Linked DNA regions of Gemmatirosa kalamazoonensis. The protein of the gene in region 1 interacts with the protein of each later gene in a pairwise test. Links are inferred from orthologs where the notes say so. Each region holds a gene or a part of one and is shown in the gene's direction. Other genes may lie near its edges.

Region 1 (4,954 bases):
CGGGGCGCCGCAGCGACGGTTTCCGGGGCGAGCAGCGCCAGCCGCTGGCGGGCCTGCTCGGCGAGCGGCCCGCGGGGGGCGAGCGCGAGGTACCGGCGGTAGCCGAGCTCCGCGTACGCGGCGAGGCCGAGCGCGAGGCTCCGGTCGGCGATGCGGGCCACGAGCGCGGCGTCGGTGTCGGCGACCGTCACCGCCCCGGCGAGGCTCCCCTCCGCGGTCGCGGTGTCGCCGGTGGTCACGGCGCCCCGGGCCTCGTCGAGCAGCTCGTCCACGCGCGTGCTCGGGACGGCGGCCACCGCCGTGTCCGGCCGGAGCATCGATGCGTCGTGGTCGAGGGGCGCGACGTCGGACTTGCGGTCGCAGCCGGCGGCCATGGCGAGAACGACGAGCACGGACAAGCGACGATGCATGCGTGGCTCCGGAAAAGGGGCAACGTGCATCCGCCGGCGATCTCGCTACCGGGGGATACGTAGTTCTACCCCCGGGCCAATCAGATGTTTCCTAACGGCGAGGACGATGGGGCTTCGCGGCAGGATGGTGCGCGCCGGTCGGCGCGCTGTCCGTCGCGGGCTCGACCTCGCCCGTCGCCACGAGCTGCTCGACGCCGAGCGGGTCGACGATGCGCGCGCGCATCGGGCCGGACACGAGCGCGAGCAGCCGGGTCCGCACGGAGTCCGCGACCGGGCTCGTCGGGGCGAGCGCGAGGTAGCGACGATAGGCGCGGGCCGCCGTGCCGACGTCGTCGAGCCGGTCGGCGAGCCGGGCCACGCGGTACGCCACGTCCGGGCTCGGCGTCGGCTGGCCGTAGGCGGAGGCGAGCGCGGCGCGGGCGATGTCGGGCTTGCCGTGCGCCATGGCGGTGTCCGCGGCGTCCAGCAGCGACGCGGCCCGCTGTCCGGCGGGATCGGGAATGATGCGAACCGCCGGCTCCCCGTCGCGCCACGTGCAGGCGGCGATGGCGATCGTGGCGACGGCGAGCACGATCGGGGGGAGAGTGCTGCGCATGAGAAGCTCTCGCGAGACGACGAGCGGGCGAGGGGCATCTCACGTACCATCGGGAACGTCTGGCGCGGAAAACGGTGCGCGTGGCGACCGCCTCGTAGCCGGACTCGCTAGATTCCGTGGACCATTCCGACCCCGCAGCCGCTCCATGACCGTCCCCATCGAGTCCCCGCACGCCCCGTCGCCGGCCGACCAGCCGGCGCCGTACGATCCGTCCGCTGTCGAGCGGAAGTGGCAGCAGCGCTGGCAGGAGCGCGGCACGAACCGCGTCGACCTGTCGGGCGGCGAGCGCCCGTACTACCAGCTCATGATGTTCCCGTACCCCTCGGCCGAGGGGCTCCACGTCGGGAACCTGTTCGCGTTCACGGGTGCGGACATCCAGGGGCGTCACCAGCGGCAGCTCGGCCACACGGTGTTCGAGCCGCTCGGCTTCGACGCGTTCGGGATCCACTCGGAGAACTTCGCCCTGAAGATGGGCGTGCATCCGGCGGAGATGACGCCGCGCAACGTGGCGAACTTCCGGCGGCAGCTGGAGCGCGCGGGGCTCATGGTCGACTGGCGCTATGTCGTCGACACGAGCCGACCCGACTACTACAAGTGGACCCAGTGGGTCTTCCTGCAGCTGCTGGAGAAGGGCCTCGCGTACAAGAAGCGCGCGGCCGTGAACTGGTGCCCGAAGGACAAGACCGTGCTCGCGAACGAGCAGGTGATCGCCGGCGCATGCGAGCGGTGCGGCACGCCGGTCGAGCAGCGGCTGCTGGAGCAGTGGTTCTTCCGTATCACCGCGTACGCCGAGCGGCTGCTGAACGATCTGGACTGGCTCGACTGGTCGGAGACGACGAAGACCGCGCAGCGGAACTGGATCGGCAAGAGCGAGGGCGCGCGCGTCGACTTCCTCGTGCCTAACGACGGCGACACGACGGCGGAGGAGGAGGCGGGCGCGAGCGACAACCCGATGGTGATGACGGGCACGCCGATCACCGTGTTCACGACGCGCCCCGACACGATCTTCGGCGCGACGTACCTCGTGCTCGCGCCCGAGCACCCGCTGGTGGAGCGCATCACGGCGCCGGCCCAGCGCGCGGCCGTCGACGACTACCGCGTGCGCGCCGGCCGGAAGGACCTCGTCGCGCGCAAGTCGGCCGTCTCCGCGAAGGAGAAGACCGGCGTGTTCACCGGCGCGTACGCGCACAACCCGGCGACGAACGCGCTCATCCCCGTGTGGGTCGCCGACTACGTGCTGATGGACTACGGCACGGGCGCGATCATGGCCGTCCCGGGTCACGACGAGCGCGACTTCGAGTTCGCGACGCAGTTCGCGCTGCCGATCGTGCGCGTGGTCGCGGGCCCCGACGGCGACGCCGACGCGCCGCTCACGGAGGCCTACACCGACGACGAGCAGGGTCGCCTGGTGAACTCGGGCCGCTTCGACGGGCTGTCGGTGCCGGAAGGCATCCGAGCGATCTCGGCGTGGCTGGAGGAGATGGGGCAGGGGAAGGCGGTGACGAACTACCGCCTGCACGACTGGACCATCTCGCGCCAGCGCTACTGGGGCCCGCCGATCCCGGTCATCTACTGCGACACGTGCGGCACGGTGCCGGTGCCCGTCGATCAGCTGCCGGTGGAGCTGCCGCTCACGCAGGACTTCAAGCCCGACGACAGCGGGGTGTCGCCGCTCGCGCGCGTGAAGGAGTGGTACGAGGTGCCGTGCCCGAAGTGCGGCGCGTTAGGCCGGCGCGAGACCGACGTGAGCGACACGTTCCTCGACAGCGCATGGTACTTCCTGCGCTACCCGAGCGCGGACCGCGACGACGTGCCGTTCGATCCGGCGCTCACGAAGAAGTGGCTGCCGGTGAACAGCTACATCGGCGGCAACGAGCACGCGGTCCTGCACCTGCTGTACTCGCGCTTCGTCACGATGGTGCTGCACGACATGGGGCACGTCGACTTCGACGAGCCGTTCACCAAGTTCCGCGCGCACGGGCTGCTGATCCGCGACGGCGCGAAGATGTCGAAGTCGAAGGGCAACGTGGTGAACCCGGACGAGTACGTGGAGAAGTGGGGGGCCGACACGCTCCGCACGTATCTCATGTTCCTCGGTCCCTACGAGGAGGGCGGCGACTTCCGCGACGCGAGCATCAGCGGCGTGCGGCGGTTCCTCGACCGCCTGTGGGCGAGCGTGCGCGACATGACGACCGAGACCGCGCCGGATCCGGCGGTGCTGCGCAAGCTGCACCAGACGATCCGCAAGGTCGGCGACGACATCCCGCGGCTGTCGTACAACACGGCGATCGCGGCGATGATGGAGTACATGAAGACGCTGCGCTTCAACGAGCGCACGCCGCACCGCGACGAGGTGATGCCGCTGGTGCAGCTCGTCGCGCCGTTCGCGCCGCACCTCGCGGAGGAGCTGTGGGAGCGCGGCACGGGCGACGCCAGGAGCGTGTTCGACGCCGGCTGGCCGGTGTTCGATGCGGCGCTCGCCGCCGAGGACGAGATCGAGCTCGCGGTGCAGGTGAACGGGAAGCTGCGCGGCCGCATCCGCGTGCTGAAGGAGATCGCGCAGGCGGATGCGCTGGCCGCCGCGCTGCGCGAGGAGAACATCGCGAAGTTCGTGACGGGGGAGCCGAAGAAGGTCATCTTCGTCCCCGGACGGCTGCTCAACGTCGTCGTGTGACGACGGCCGAGCGGTCGAGTGCCGCGGCGGGTACGGGCTCGCCCCGCCGCGGCGCCGGTCATGGCTTCGGCGGCTCCTTCACGTTGACCGCGGGTTTGACGAGGCTCGGTCGCTGCGCGACCACGGGCTTCGGCGTCCAGAACGCGGGATCGCTCGCGACCATCCCCTCGGGGGCATAGCTCATCTTCGGGTTGAACATGAGCGTCTCCACCTCGCGCGAGATCACGGCGTCCGACGTCAGCTTGTCGTAGCGCGCGCGCTGCTCCATGGACATCGCCGCCCGCACCTTCGACGCATTCGCCGAGCGCGCGTCCATCTCCGCCATCGACCGGAACGGACGGATCACCATGTACGTCGGCGTGGTGACGCCCTGCACGATCTCGTAGACGGCCGTGCCGTGCTCGAGGCCGGCTCTGGCGTACGCCGCGACGAGCGCGCCGCGCATCTCCATCCAATCTGCGGTGTGCCCGGGACGCAGCCGGTACGTGGTGATCACGAACCCGCGCATCTTTCCGATATCCAGGGGCGCGCCGGGCGGGCCGGAGTCCGGACGGAGCTCGGCGAGGAAGGTCCGCGCGCCCGAGAGCATCTCGCCGTCCGCCGCCGAGAGCCGCTGCAGCTCGGCGCTGAGCCCCGGCGCCTTCGCGATCTCCTGGTCGTATGCTTCGAGCGTCGCGTAGTCCGGCACGGCCGTCATGAACCAGGCTTCCTGCCCGCCGGTGCTCGTCGTGGCGGCGAGATAGTGGTTCTTCGTCGCGGCCCTGCGGAACGCTGCCGGCCACTGCGCCTCGATCGTTTCGTGCGCGGACCCTTTGCCGACCTTCACATCCTCGCGGAAGATCTGCAGGATGACGGGCGGGCCCGCGGGCTGAGCGTGCAGCGGGAGTGCGGGGAGCAGGCACCCGGCGATCGCGAGCAACGTCAGTCGAGGACGCATGGATCCTCCGTCTTGCATTGCCCGCTCGGCCCCGAGAATGGACGGGGGCGTCCGAAGATGGGCGATCACGGCGGGACCGTGAGCGGGTGTGGGGACATGCCACCCTCCGGTGCCCCTGTCAAGGAAGCCGCTACATCGCAGGGGGCGGCGCGGCGAGGTCTGGTCGGCAACCCTCCCCGCACGCCGGCGTGTCCTACCGGGTGAACCACCCCTTCCTGGAGACACCCCGACGATGCGACCCACCGTCTACCTGACGGCCGCCGCGGCGCTGGCTGCCGCGTCCCTCCTCGCTCCGCACACCGCCGCCGCGCAGGACGCCGGCAGCCGTCGAACGTACG
Region 2 (3,896 bases), 350 kb from region 1 along the record:
AGCGTCAACGACACGTACGGCCACCAGGCCGGCGACGCGGTGCTGCGCCAGGTCGCCGAGATCCTGAAGGACTCGGCGCGCGAGATCGACCGCGTGGGTCGCTACGGCGGCGAGGAGTTCATCGTGCTGCTGCCGAACGCGAACATCGACGACGCGCGCGCGTTCGCGGAGCGCGTGCGGCAGGCGGTGGAGGCGCGCGAGTTCACGTACGACGGCGGCTCGCTGCGCCGCACCCTGAGCGCCGGCGCCGCCGCGTGGCCGCACCCCGAGATCCGCCACCAGGAGGGCCTCGTGAAGGCGGCCGACGACGCGCTCTACGAGGCGAAGCAGCACGGGAGAAACCGCGTCGAGGTGTTCGACGGAGAGTGACCGCTGCGTGGCCGCGTGGCTGCGTGAGCCCTTACGCGGCCACGCGGCCACGCAGCTAGATTCTCGCCATGCCGACCCGGAACGAGGAGGAGGAACTCGCCGCGCTGGCCGCGCGCGCGGGCACGTTGCGCGAGCAGATCGAGCAGGCGTCGTACGAGTACTACGTGCTCGATCGGCCCACGCTCTCCGACGCCGAGTACGACCGGCTGTTCCGCGAGCTGCAGACGCTCGAGCGCGAGCACCCGGAGCTGCGCACCGAGGACTCGCCGACGCTGCGCGTGGGCGCCGAGCCGCAGTCCGTGCTCCCGAAGCACACGCACCTCGTGCCGATGCTGTCGCTCGGCAACGCGTTCAGCGACGAGGAGCTCGCGGAGTGGGAGGAGCGCATCGTGCGACTCGCCGGCGACGAGGTGCGACACGCCGGCTACACGGCGGAGCTGAAGATCGACGGCGCGGCGGTGAGCCTCACGTATCGCGACGGGGTGCTGGCGACCGGCGCGACGCGCGGCAACGGCACCGTGGGCGAGGACGTCACGCCGAACCTGCGCACGATCCGCGAGATCCCGCTGCGGCTGCGCGGCAAGGTGCCGGCCGGCGTGCTCGAGATCCGCGGCGAGGTGTACATGACGTACACCGGCTTCGAGAAGATGAACGCCGAGCGCGTGGCGGCCGGCGAGCCGGTGTTCGCGAACCCGCGCAACTCCGCCGCCGGGGCGCTGCGTCAGCTCGACCCGAAGATGACGGCGAAGCGTCCGCTCCGCTTCTTCGGCTACGCGGTGGCGGTGCCGGAGGGCGCGCGCGCGCTGCCGTTCGCGTCGCAGTGGGAGCTGCTGGAGACGCTCGCGTCGTGGGGCATTCCCGTGGCGCCGCACCGCCGCCGCTGCGTCACGCTCGACGACGTGCACGCGTGGGCGCACGACGTGGAGCAGGTGCAGCGCGCGACGCTCGACTTCGCGATCGACGGCGCGGTGGTGAAGGTCGACTCGCTCGCGCTGCAGGGCGAGCTCGGCGACGTGGGGCGCGAGCCGCGGTGGGCCATCGCGCGCAAGTTCGCGCCCGACATCGCGGAGACGACGCTGCTCGACATCAAGGTCAACGTCGGCCGCACGGGCAGCGTGAACCCGTACGCGGAGCTGGAGGCGGTGGAGATCGGCGGCGCGACCGTTAGGCTCGCGACGCTGCACAACTTCGAGCTGATTCGCGAGAAGGACTTGCGCCCCGGGGACCGCGTGCAGGTGAAGCGCGCCGGCGAGGTGATCCCGCAGGTCATCGGGCCGGTGCCGGACAAGCGCGACGCGACGCATCCGCCGGCGCCGTACGAGCCGCCGACGCACTGCCCCGCGTGCGGCACGCCGCTCGAGCCCGGGGAGGACCGCGGCATGCTCTACTGCCGCAACTTCCACTGCCCCGCGCGGCAGCTCGAGGGGCTCGTGCACTTCGCGTCGCGCGGCGCGATGGACATCCGCGGCCTGTCGTACGCACGCATCCAGCAGCTGCTCGAGGCGGGGCTCGTGCACGACGCGGCGGACCTGTACGACCTCACGGTGGAGCAGCTCGTGGCGCTCGAGCGGTTCGCCGAGAAGAGCGCGGAGAACCTCGTGCAGGCGCTCGCCGAGTCGCGCGCGCAGCCGCTGTCGCGCCTCCTGTTCGGGTTAGGCATCGACTTCGTGGGCGAGGTGGCGGCGCGACTGCTCGCGCGGCACTTCGGCACCATGGACCGGCTCCTGAACGCGTCCGTGGACGACGTGCTCGAGGTGCGCGGCGTCGGCGAGACGATGGCGCGCTCGGTGGTGGACTGGTTCGCGGACCCGGAGGCGCGACAGCTCGTCGCGCGGCTCGCCGAGCGCGGACTCACGATGCACGAGCCGTCGGCCGCGGCGGGGACGGCGCTGAAGGGCTGCACCGTCGTCATCACCGGCACGCTGCCGACGCTGACGCGCGAGCAGGCGACGGAGCTCGTGGAGGCGCACGGTGGACGCGTGACGAGCTCCGTGTCGCGCAAGACGAGCTTCCTGCTCGCCGGCGCCGACGCGGGCAGCAAGCTCACGAAGGCCACGGAGTACGGCGTGGAGATCATCGACGAGGCGGAGCTGCTGCGCCGCGTGGAGGCGGGATCCGAATGAGCCGACTCGTGCTGCCGGCCGGCGCGCTGCAGTCGCTGCGCGCCGCGGTGCTCGACACGCCGCGCGGCGCCGAGCGGCTGCGCGAGGCGGGATCGGTCGCCGGGCTCGCGCTCTACGACGACTTCGCGGCGCGCGTGCGCGAGCGCACCGGCGCCGAGCCGGAGGCGATGCCGCTCGACGAGTTCACCGCGGCGCTCGCCGAGCACCTCGCGCGCGGCGGCTGGGGCGACGTGACGATCGACGCGCGCCGCGACGCGGACGTGATGCGCCTCACGTCGGCCGACTGGGTGGAGGGCGAGCCCGACGCCGACGCCGAGTCGCCCGCGTGCCACTTCTCCACCGGCCTGCTCGCCGGGTTCTTCGGCCGCGCGGCGGGGACGGCACTCGCCGTCGAGGAGGTCGCGTGCCGATCGACCGGGGCGCCGCGGTGCGAGTTCGTCGTCGGCAGCGCCGACGCGGTCAGGCGATCAGCCCTTCGTACGCCGGGTTAGGCAGCAGCTCGCCGCGCACGAGCACCTCGCGGTCCCACGGCAGCACGATCGTGCTCTCGGTGGCGAGCGCGTGGAAGTCGGGCACGTAGCTCCCCGTCTTGAAGCCGACGGCGGTGCGGACGGTGTGCGCGCCGGCGTTCACGATCGCGCCGACGGCGAGACGCAGCGTGTCGCCCGAGTCGCACGTCTCGTCGACGATGAGCACACGCTTGCCGCGCACCTCCTGCGGCGCCGCGCCGATGACGGCGGGCGTCTGGCGCACCGTCTCGGCGCGAAAGCGGCGACTCACGGTGATCGCCGCGAACGGGCGGTCGAGGATCGCGGCGATCACCGCACCGGGAACGACGCCGGCCGTCGCCACGCCGACGACGATCTCGGGGTCGTACTCGCGCGCGACCTTCAGCGCGAGGGCGCGCGACAGCTCGCCGAAGAGCGGCCACTCGACGACGAGAATTCCCTTGTTCGGATCGATGCTCCTGCGCGCCGGCATGAGGGCGTAAGGTAGCCGCGCGACCGTGGAGCGGTACCCCGCGAATCGGCTTGTTGGCGTCGAACGCACCCGATAGCTTGCCCTCCCTGGGAGCGCCCCCGACGACCGGCGAACGGATCACGGGCGACCGGTTCGCGGCCGCGCCAGCGCGGCCGCAGCGTGGGCCCAGCCTCATCCTCGCGCACCCTCGACCGCATGTCCTGGTGGAGTCGCCTCACGGGCGGGAAGTCGGAGAGCGATGCGAAGTCCTCGAAGTCGGGGCGCGTCGACTACCTGAACGAGGCGCTCGCCCTCGAGCGGCAGGGCGACTACGACGCCGCGCTGACTTCGTACCGGCTCGCGCTGCGCGATCGCCCGAACGACCAGCGCGTGCTCCAGAACATGGCGATCGCGTACAGCAAGCTCGGCCAGCAGGACGAGGCG

The links. The genes of interacting proteins can lie anywhere in the genome.
Region 2: the proteins of leuS (region 1) and ligA interact in binary tests that used the Escherichia coli proteins (3 or more experiments, as listed by UniProt). The link is inferred for Gemmatirosa kalamazoonensis from one-to-one orthologs.

Annotation. Positions count from the first base shown.
Region 1 is NZ_CP007128.1:2,816,397-2,821,350, forward strand. What follows is about bases 827-3,914. They hold leuS (leucine--tRNA ligase), read left to right. Parts: upstream 827-1,150; coding sequence 1,151-3,679; downstream 3,680-3,914. Other genes in these bases: J421_RS12100 (tetratricopeptide repeat protein), read right to left, coding at 827-1,005; J421_RS12110 (hypothetical protein), read right to left, coding at 3,738-3,914. Outside these bases: J421_RS12095 (hypothetical protein), read right to left, coding at 1-410; more of J421_RS12100, read right to left, coding at 502-826; more of J421_RS12110, read right to left, coding at 3,915-4,616; J421_RS12115 (PDZ domain-containing protein), read left to right, coding at 4,849-4,954.
Region 2 is NZ_CP007128.1:3,165,152-3,169,047, reverse strand. The notes cover bases 1-2,964. They hold ligA (NAD-dependent DNA ligase LigA), read left to right. Parts: upstream 1-437; coding sequence 438-2,492; downstream 2,493-2,964. Other genes in these bases: J421_RS13570 (phosphoribosyltransferase), read right to left, coding at 2,952-2,964; J421_RS13575 (V4R domain-containing protein), read left to right, coding at 2,489-2,964; J421_RS13585 (diguanylate cyclase), read left to right, coding at 1-369. Also shown: more of J421_RS13575, read left to right, coding at 2,965-2,983; more of J421_RS13570, read right to left, coding at 2,965-3,473; J421_RS13565 (tetratricopeptide repeat protein), read left to right, coding at 3,669-3,896. UniProt on the Escherichia coli protein: DNA ligase that catalyzes the formation of phosphodiester linkages between 5'-phosphoryl and 3'-hydroxyl groups in double-stranded DNA using NAD as a coenzyme and as the energy source for the reaction.